DNA from 4 places in the Sphingomonas sp. PWP1-2 genome. Region 2 is predicted to be linked to each of the others. Evidence: predicted binding sites of a transcription regulator. Region 2 holds the regulator's gene; each other region holds the start of a gene.
The links. Region 2 encodes LexA, which represses DNA repair genes until DNA is damaged. Its sites were predicted from a motif close to GTTCCNCNCTTGTTCT; they were not measured.
Positions count from the first base shown of each region.

Region 1 (2,199 bases), on a different contig from region 2:
CAAGGCGCCGTGCGCGACCGGCCGGACTTCGCCCGACAGCGCGAGCTCGCCGAACACCACCGCATCGGCGGGCACCGGCCGCTCGGACAGCGCCGAGATCAACGCCGCCGCCACCGCGAGATCGGCCGCCGGATCCTGCACGCGGTAGCCGCCCGCAATGTTGAGATAGACTTCGCTCGACGAGAAACTCAGCCCACACCGCGCCTCGAGCACCGCGAGCACCATCGCCAGCCGCCCGCTGTCCCAGCCGACCACCGCACGCCGCGGCGTCGCCCCGCTCGCAAGCCGTACGACGAGCGCCTGGATCTCGACCAGCACCGGCCGCGTCCCCTCGAGCGCGGGGAACACCGTCGTCCCCGTCATCCCCTCGTCGCGCTGCGTCAGGAACAGCGCCGAAGGATTGCCGACCTCGGACAAGCCTTCCGAGACCATCGCGAACACGCCGATCTCGTCGGTCCCGCCGAAGCGGTTCTTGATCGCGCGCAGGATGCGATATTGGTGGCTGCGCTCGCCCTCGAAGCTCAGCACGGTGTCGACCATATGTTCGAGCACGCGCGGCCCCGCGATCGATCCGTCCTTGGTGACATGGCCAACCAGCACCACCGCCGTCCCGCGTTCCTTTGCGAAGCGGATCAACTCCTGCGCCGACGCCCGCACCTGGCTGACGGTGCCCGGCGCGCCTTCGATCAGATCGCTGTGCATCGTCTGGATCGAATCGATCACGAGCAAGGCAGGCGGCTGCCCCTGCCCCAGCGTCGTCAGGATATCGCGCGTAGAACTCGCCGCCGCGAGCTGAACCGGCGCGTGCCCCAATCCGAGACGTCGCGCGCGCAGGCGGACCTGATCCGCCGCCTCCTCGCCCGAGACGTACGCAACGCTCAGTCCCGCGAGCGCCATCTTCGCCGCCGCCTGGAGCAGCAACGTCGACTTGCCGATCCCGGGATCGCCGCCGATCAGCGTCGCCGATCCCTCGACAAACCCACCGCCAAGCGCGCGGTCGAGCTCGGCAATTCCCGACGTCATTCGTTCGGGCAGCGCGATCTCGGCATCGAGCCCGACCAGCGTCATCGTCCGCCCGCCCGACTGGAGGTTATGCTTGGCCTGGAACGGCGTCACGGTGCCGCCGCCCGCTTCCTCGACCAGCGTGTTCCATTCGGCGCAATCGGCGCACTGCCCCTGCCAGCGGTGCGACACCGAACCACAGGCCTGGCAGACATAGCGTTTTTGAGGTTTGGCCATGGGACGAGCATAGCGAGCGGAGAACGAGAGGGGAACAGATTTTCCGACGCGTTACCTTTATGCGCTTTCAAAATGTCGTAGCGCGAGATCTTAACCGTTCTTTCGCGCTTTGCGCAGAAACCGGAGGTTCCAGGTCTGGAGCGTAAGCATGCAGCGTCTTATCTATATAAGCAGCACGAGATCCCCGCTCACGACGGCGGAACTCGATGCTATCCTGATCGCCTCACGCCGTAACAATGCCGCGGTCGGCGTGACCGGCCTGCTCGTCGCGGGTGGACGCCGCTTCCTCCAGGCGCTCGAAGGCCCGGAAGCTGCCGTGGAGACCGTCTTCAACAGGATCAAGGCCGATCCGCGCCACCACGCCGTCGTCATCCTCTCGCGCACGACAATCGACACGCCGACCTTTGGCCAATGGGCGATGGGCTTCAACCGCGGCGGCACGGGAAGCGGCGATGCAATAACGCTCCCCGAAACCGTCGCCACGCTGGTCGAGCCGATCACCGACCCGATCGTGCGCGGCTATTTCGAAGGTTTTGCGCAAGTCCACGCCGCCGCGTGAGCGCTACCCGCGCGCCGGGATAGTGAGCCCACGCTGCACCGCCGGCCGCGCGAGGCCACGCGCGAGCCACGCCTTGACGTTGGTGAAATCGTCGAACCCGACAAGCTCGCCCGCGCCGTAAAAGTCGACAACCGCGTTCACCCAACCCAGCATCGCGATATCGGCGATCGTGTAGTCCTCGCCAACGAACCAGCGCTTGTCGGCGAGCGCGACATCCATCACGCCGAGCAAGCGCCTGGCCTCGGCGACATAGCGGTCGCGCGGACGCTTGTCCTCGAAGTCCTTGCCGGCGAACTTCACGAAGAAGCCCATCTGGCCGAACATCGGGCCGACGCCGCCCATCTGGAACATCACCCATTGGATCGCTTGAAGCCGCGCGACCGGGTCGCTCGGCAGGAACC
Region 1 covers NZ_JAFCXM010000001.1:897,075-899,273, reverse strand. The annotation lists gene radA (DNA repair protein RadA) at 1-1,239, opposite strand, end outside; gene ACP7C5_RS04385 (BLUF domain-containing protein) at 1,388-1,798, shown strand; gene ACP7C5_RS04380 (glutathione binding-like protein) at 1,802-2,199, opposite strand, start outside.
Region 1: radA (DNA repair protein RadA) is a predicted target of LexA. The motif match lies at 1,260-1,275, and genes of this name have one in related genera.

Region 2 (2,199 bases):
GTCGCAGGGCGACAGTGGCGCATCCTGGCGACGCGCAGCGCGTATCATGTCCCGACGCTCGACCTCGTCGCGGCGTGTGCCGGCGCCGACATCGTGATCAGCGAGCGGCGCTTGCCGCGCCATTGCGTTCCGCAGTGGCTGCGGCTCGACCGCGAGACGCTGGCGCAAACCGGCGGCGTTGCGATCGCTTTGGCATCGCATTCGGTGCGGACCGTTCGCCATCCGGGCGACCGGCATCCGTGGATCGCGGCGCCGGAGGGCGACGCTGGTCGGCGGCGGTGGGTTGGCCGGATGCGTTGGCGCGCTCGATTGTCGGGGAGGGCTGGGGCAGCAGTAACGGACGGGAAACGATAGGGCGGGGTGGCCTTGCGGCTTTCCCCCAAATACCGGAAGATCCTCGGGACGTTCCCGCATCTCGGAGCCTGCACGCCGTGGCTGACCAAGCGATCAAAGGGCCCGCATCGTACTTTCCATCGATCGAGAAGACCTATGGCCGTCCGATCGCAGAGTGGCAGGCGATGGTGCGCGAGCGTTTGCCGGAAAAACACATGGCGCTCGTCACCATGCTGAAGACCGAGCATGGCATGGGCCACGGCCACGCCAACGCGCTCGTCGCGCACACCCTTGCCGAGCACAAAGACTGAGCCGCTCGATCGCTCGCCGCGCGACCATCAAGCGCGACGGTCGATCACGCCGACCGTGGCTCAGTCGTACCGGCGTAACAGCCCGGCGAGCTTGCCCTGCACGCGCACCTGGGCGGGGGCATAACGCTGCGGATCGTAGGCGCGGTTGGCCGGATCGAGCCGCACCATTGCACCTTCGCGACGGAAGAATTTGAGCGTCGCCTCGCTCTCTTCGATCAAAGCCACGACAATCTCGCCGTCGCGCGCGACATCCTGGCGCTTGATCAGCGCATAGTCGCCATCGAGGATGCCCGCCTCGACCATCGAATCGCCTGACACCTCGAGCGCATAATGCTCGCCATTGCCGAGCAAAGCCGCGGGGACCGAGAGCATCGATGCGCCCTCGAACGCCTCGATCGGCACGCCTGCCGCGATCCGGCCATGCAGCGGGATTTCGATCACGTCGTTGGCAGGCTGTGGTGCTGCACGCGAAGCGGCGGCGGGGGCCGCCTTGGTCGGGGTCTTGATTCCACGCTCGGGCATCTTGAGCACTTCGAGCGCCCGCGCGCGGTTGGGCAGGCGGCGGATGAACTGGCGTTCCTCGAGCGCGCTGATCAAGCGATGGACGCCCGACTTCGACTTGAGGTCGAGCGCTTCCTTCATTTCCTCGAAGGACGGCGATACCCCGGTCTCGTCGAGCCGGTCGTTGATGAAGCAGATCAGCTCATGCTGCTTGCGGGTAAGCATCGCGCGGCCCTTTCGTCGGAACAGACGACGAACCTATACGGAACGAAAAATCGCCCGTCAAGCGATGCTGTCACCGTCCGGCGCAGGTATCCTGCGAGTCGCTGGTCGCACTCCCCGCGATGCCGCGGAGCAGTTCGATGCATGCGTCATGGTGAATGTTCGTGCCTTGCAGCCCCACGGGAAACGCGCTGGCGAGCGCGAGCCCGACATTATGGAAGGGTTCGCCGATCCGGCGATCGACGCGCCGCGGCGGCGGGGTGCCGTAATCGGGCGTCGGGGCGGGCGGCGGGGTGCCGATCGCGCTGACCGGGAGCGCGAGCGCGGCGCTATGGCCTGCCGAAATCAGCGTGTGGAAGTGCGTGCGCACCGCTTCGGTTGCGTTCACGAGCAGCCGCCCGATCTGGGCGTCATCCGCGTCGGCCGCGGCGCCGACGTGGGGTGCGCCATGGTCCAGCCGCCGGATTCGTGGGGGCGAATATGGCGGTGCTGGAGGACGATCGGCGCATGATGACGCGGGTCGGCGAGGATGCGGGCGAACGTCGCCATGACGCTCATGCGCGAACGCTCGAGCACTTGCAGGAAGCTGCGACCGTCCGACCATCGCAGCCCGGTGATCCTGTCGAGCGCGGTATTATGCCGTGATTGTTCGAGGATGCCGGCGAGGTCGGCCGTGACGCTCGAAACGGTGTTCCCGCTGACATAAAGGATTCGCCGCATGCCCTTGTGTCCTTCTCGTGAGGGCCGGGGCTAGGGGGGTGTCGGCAGCCTGTCGTTGCGGTGGATCGTGTATCGGTATCGTATCCTGAATCAGGTGCGCACTGTCGCTGAC
Region 2 covers NZ_JAFCXM010000005.1:172,878-175,076, forward strand. The annotation lists gene ACP7C5_RS14085 (ComEC/Rec2 family competence protein) at 1-354, shown strand, start outside; gene ACP7C5_RS14090 (DUF4287 domain-containing protein) at 432-644, shown strand; gene lexA (transcriptional repressor LexA) at 705-1,370, opposite strand; gene ACP7C5_RS14100 (hypothetical protein) at 1,441-1,755, opposite strand; gene ACP7C5_RS14105 (BLUF domain-containing protein) at 1,752-2,087, opposite strand.

Region 3 (2,199 bases), on a different contig from region 2:
CCTATGCCGTGTTCGGCGCGGCGAAGGCCCTCGCGTTCGGCATCCCGCCGGTGCCGGCGGCGCTGATGGGCGTGGTGACGGCGTGCATCGGCGGCGTCATCCGAGACGTGCTCGCGGGCGAGCCGTCGATCTTGATGCGGCCGGAATTGTATGTGACCGCGGCGGCGCTGGCGTCGGGGTCGTATGTCGTGCTGGTGAGCGCGGGCATCTCGCCAAGCCTCGCCGCGCCGATCGCCGCTGCGTGCGGTTTTGCACTCCGCGCGGCGGCCATCAGGTGGCGGCTGGCGTTGCCAGCCTATGGCCGGGGCTAACGGTCGCTCAGGGCAGTCGCCAATTCACGTAACGCATCGCGTGCACCGTCGTCGGCTTTCCGTCGTAGCCGAGCGGCGGGGCATATCGCCCCCGCTTGGTAACGGCCGCACACGAGGCCAGGTCGAGCGACTTCGATCCACTCGATTGAATGATCCGACAATCGCCGACCTTTCCGTCGGGCTGGATTGCCCAGATCATCATTGTGGTGCCTGCGCTGCCCGCTGAGAGCGCTTCGGACGGATAGTCGTCAGTCGTGATCCAGCCCGCCATTGGTGTAAGCGGCGTTGGCAATGGCGCCTTGTCGCGCTCGGACGGGTCGACACCCCATTGTTTCAGCAAATCGTCCTGGCACGCCCGGAGCGCCGCGGCGGCGCTCTTCATTCCGGGCACCGCGAAGCTCGTGCGGGCTCCGTCGGCCGATGCGATCGTCAGCGCTGAAGAGGTTTGCACGGCCGCAGCGCCGTCTTGCTCGGTCCGGAGGGTCGTGACGATCTGGTTTCTCGCCTTCACATCGTAAACCGAGACGGTGCTGTCGATTGCCTGGCCCGACGGCTGGAGTAGCAACTGGGCTTTAAGGGAGCGTGCACGGGTGGTGGTGGCGCCCGACGAAAGGGTGACGATCTCCAACGCATCGCCCAGTGGCCACGGTTTGAATCCCAGCGTCCTGCGTGCCTGTCCATCTCCATAGTCGCGCGACAGGATGCACGCCGCATCGGCATATTCGACGGTCCATTTGCCGGTCGGCTGCAATGGGACCTCGGCGGGCGCGGGACCCCCGAGCGCGAGCAGCGCTGCAATCAGCATCGTCTTCATAGCTTGCCCCCAAACCTTGTCGTTGCGAGTTTAACGCCCCATCTCGCCCCTGCAACCGGTCGCTTGCGCCATCCGAACAAATCTGGAACAAACCGCTCCCATGCTGACTCATATTTCCGTGCGCGGCGCGCGCGAGCACAATCTCAAGGACGTCTCGGTCGATATCCCGCGCGATACGCTGACGGTCATCACCGGGCTGTCGGGCAGCGGCAAGTCGAGCCTCGCCTTCGACACGATCTACGCGGAAGGCCAGCGGCGTTACGTAGAGTCGCTCAGCGCCTATGCCCGCCAGTTCCTCGAGCTGATGCAGAAGCCCGACGTCGATCACATCGAGGGCCTCTCCCCCGCGATCAGCATCGAGCAGAAGACCACCAGCCGCAATCCGCGCTCGACCGTGGCGACCGTCACCGAGATCTACGATTACATGCGCCTGCTGTGGGCGCGCGTCGGGATCCCGTATTCCCCCGCGACCGGCGAGCCGATCGCCGCGCAGACCGTCAGCCAGATGGTCGACCGCGTGATGGCGCTTCCCGAGGGCACGCGGCTGTACCTGCTCGCCCCGGTCGTGCGCGGCCGCAAGGGCGAGTATAAGAAGGAACTGCTCGAGTGGCAGAAGGCCGGCTTCACCCGCGTCCGCATCGACGGCGAGATATACGAGATCGACGAAGCCCCCGCGATCGACAAGAAGTACAAGCATGACCTCGAGGTCGTCGTCGACCGCCTCGTCATCGGCCCCGACATCGCGACGCGTCTGGCCGAAAGCTTCGAGGCCGCGCTGAAGCTCGCCGACGGGCTGGCCTATGTCGACCCCGCCGACCCGGTCGAGCCGCACACCCCCAAGAACGAAGTGCTCGGCGACAACGCGCCCCCCGGCCGCATCGTGTTCAGCGAGAAGTTCGCCTGCCCGGTGTCGGGCTTCACCATCGCCGAGATCGAGCCGCGGCTCTTCTCGTTCAACGCGCCGCAGGGTGCGTGCCCGGCGTGCGATGGCCTCGGCGAAAAGATGCTGTTCGACGAGGAGCTCGTCGTCCCCAACCATGCGCTCAGCATCAAGAAGGGCGCGGTCGTGCCCTG
Region 3 covers NZ_JAFCXM010000003.1:277,090-279,288, forward strand. The annotation lists gene ACP7C5_RS09730 (trimeric intracellular cation channel family protein) at 1-311, shown strand, start outside; gene ACP7C5_RS09735 (energy transducer TonB) at 319-1,125, opposite strand; gene uvrA (excinuclease ABC subunit UvrA) at 1,226-2,199, shown strand, end outside.
Region 3: uvrA (excinuclease ABC subunit UvrA) is a predicted target of LexA. The motif match lies at 1,199-1,214, and genes of this name have one in related genera.

Region 4 (2,199 bases), on a different contig from region 2:
GGCGGCGGGGGCGATTCTGCCACATCGCCGTTCGTCACCCCGGCCTTGTGCCGGGGTCCACCCGTTACCGCACCCTGCCGCCCGAGTGGAGGCGTGGACCCCGGCACAAGGCCGGGGTGACGGAGGGGGGGGCACGGGGCATGCGCTGGCGCTTGTCCTTCCCCTCCTGGAAGAGCGTCAGTTGAGCAGCGCCCCGCGCCTTTCAGGCCATGCCGGGGGCATGGTCGATCGGGCGCTGGGACGGGGGTGGAAGGAACGTGCGGCACCCCTTTACTCCCCTCCCTGGAAGGGAGGGGTAGGGGGTGGGTCGGCCTAGGGCGGGCGTTGCCCTCGCCGCGGGCCGACCCACCCCCAGCCCCTCCCTTCCAGGGAGGGGAGGCAGAAGAAGCCACCCGCGCATCGCGCAGCGGAGCGCGACCCTCGTCGGGCGGCATCGCCTTGAAGGGATGCGGTGCAGCTTCGCTCACGCGTCCCGCGCTGCGATGGCGCGCGTTCGCGTCGAGTTCCCCGCTCCGTGCCCAGCGCGCGCCAGGCCGCCAGCCGCCACCGCGCGGCACCGAGCACGCCACCGCCTGCTCACGCGCGACGGCCTCGGCGAGGCCCTGCGGATCTACGCTGGCGCCCTCAAGCGGCGCGGCTGAGCGCTCGGCCTGCGCCAGCCGTTCGATCGACCAGTCGGGCAGGTAGAGCGAGGCGACCCGTTTCATCGCATGCCTCCATCATCCAATCGGCGGAGTCGCCGCCGCGTTGGCGGACCAGCTCCACCTGCCATCGCGCTCGCCCGACGCCCGCATCGCCGACCGGCAGCGGTGCGGAGGGCGCCGAGGCGATCCGCCAGCGCGTCATCGCCGCCGAGGGCACGGCGAGCGGGTTCCCACCCTCCCGCGCATGGCGTTTCATAAGCAAAGCGATCGTCTTCCCGCCCTCGGCGGCAAGCTGCAGCCGCCGCGTATTGGGCATCGCCGCGCGCTTGACCTCGCCGACCACCGCGCCGAGCCCGCGATGCCGCAGGCCCTCCTCCATCAGCGCGAGCAGCTCGGCATCGTCGCCCGCCTCGGCATAGATCAGCCGCCCCGGCGCGAGACCCGCCTGGTAGAGCCCCGGTGCGAACAGGTCGCGCCGTCGCACCACCCACAGCACCGGCCCCCAGGCACGCGCCGCGATCCCCGCCATGAACAGCGTCGCCGCCGCATCGTCCGACGGCGCAGCGCTCGCGGCGGAAATCTCGTGGAGCGAATCGAGTCGCAGCCCGCCCGGCGCGAGCCGTTCGTCGATCGGCGCGATCCCGAAAGGCAGCACCGGGCGCCGACGCAGCCCGTCGCTTTCCACCTTCTTGAGGCTTTCGCGAAGCTCGGCGATGATGGCAGGACAGGACACGGGCACGACTCACTTGAAGCATCGTTCCTATTTTGTTCTCTTTGTCGCTACAGAGTCAAGCTGGTCCGTCATCCTCGCGCGACGGGTCGTCGCATTCCGTGACAAACGCCCCCTCGCCAAGCGCGTTGAAATTTTATAACAAGGCTCGAAGAACGATTCCGCCTGTCGGTCACAAGCCAGGCACGCGTTGTGGAGAGTATATGGCGACCGACCGAGTCCCCGATCATTTGAAGCCCAATCTTGCGCCATTGTCGCTGTACGTGCCCGAACCCAAGTTCCGGCCGGGCGATGCGGTCGATTTCACGCAGGTGCCGATCCCGCCCGCGGGCAAGGCGCGTCGCCCCGATCCGGCGGATGCGGCCGATACGTTCATCGATCTCGCGTTCGATCTGGTGCGCGTGCTCGACGACGAAGGCCAGGCGGTCGGCCCGTGGAATCCGCGCCTCTCGCCCGATACGCTGCGCGCGATGCTGCGCAGCATGGCGTTGGTCCGCGCGTTCGACGAGCGCATGTTTCGCGCGCAGCGCCAAGGCAAGACGAGCTTCTACATGAAGTGCACCGGCGAGGAGGCGGTCTCGGTCGCTGCCGCGCATGCGCTCGATTATGAAGACATGTGCTTCCCGTCGTACCGCCAGCAGGGCCTGCTGATCGCGCGCGGCTGGTCGATGGTCGACATGATGAACCAGATCTATTCGAACACCGCCGACCGGCTGCAGGGCAAGCAGCTGCCGATCATGTATTCGGTGAAGGAAGCGGGCTTCTTCTCGATCTCGGGCAACCTCACGACGCAATATCCGCAAGCCGTCGGCTGGGCGATGGCGA
Region 4 covers NZ_JAFCXM010000001.1:137,261-139,459, forward strand. The annotation lists gene ACP7C5_RS00725 (Y-family DNA polymerase) at 1-23, opposite strand, end outside; gene ACP7C5_RS00730 (ImuA family protein) at 625-1,329, opposite strand; gene ACP7C5_RS00735 (thiamine pyrophosphate-dependent enzyme) at 1,578-2,199, shown strand, end outside.
Region 4: ACP7C5_RS00730 (ImuA family protein) is a predicted target of LexA. The motif match lies at 1,401-1,416, and genes of this name have one in related genera.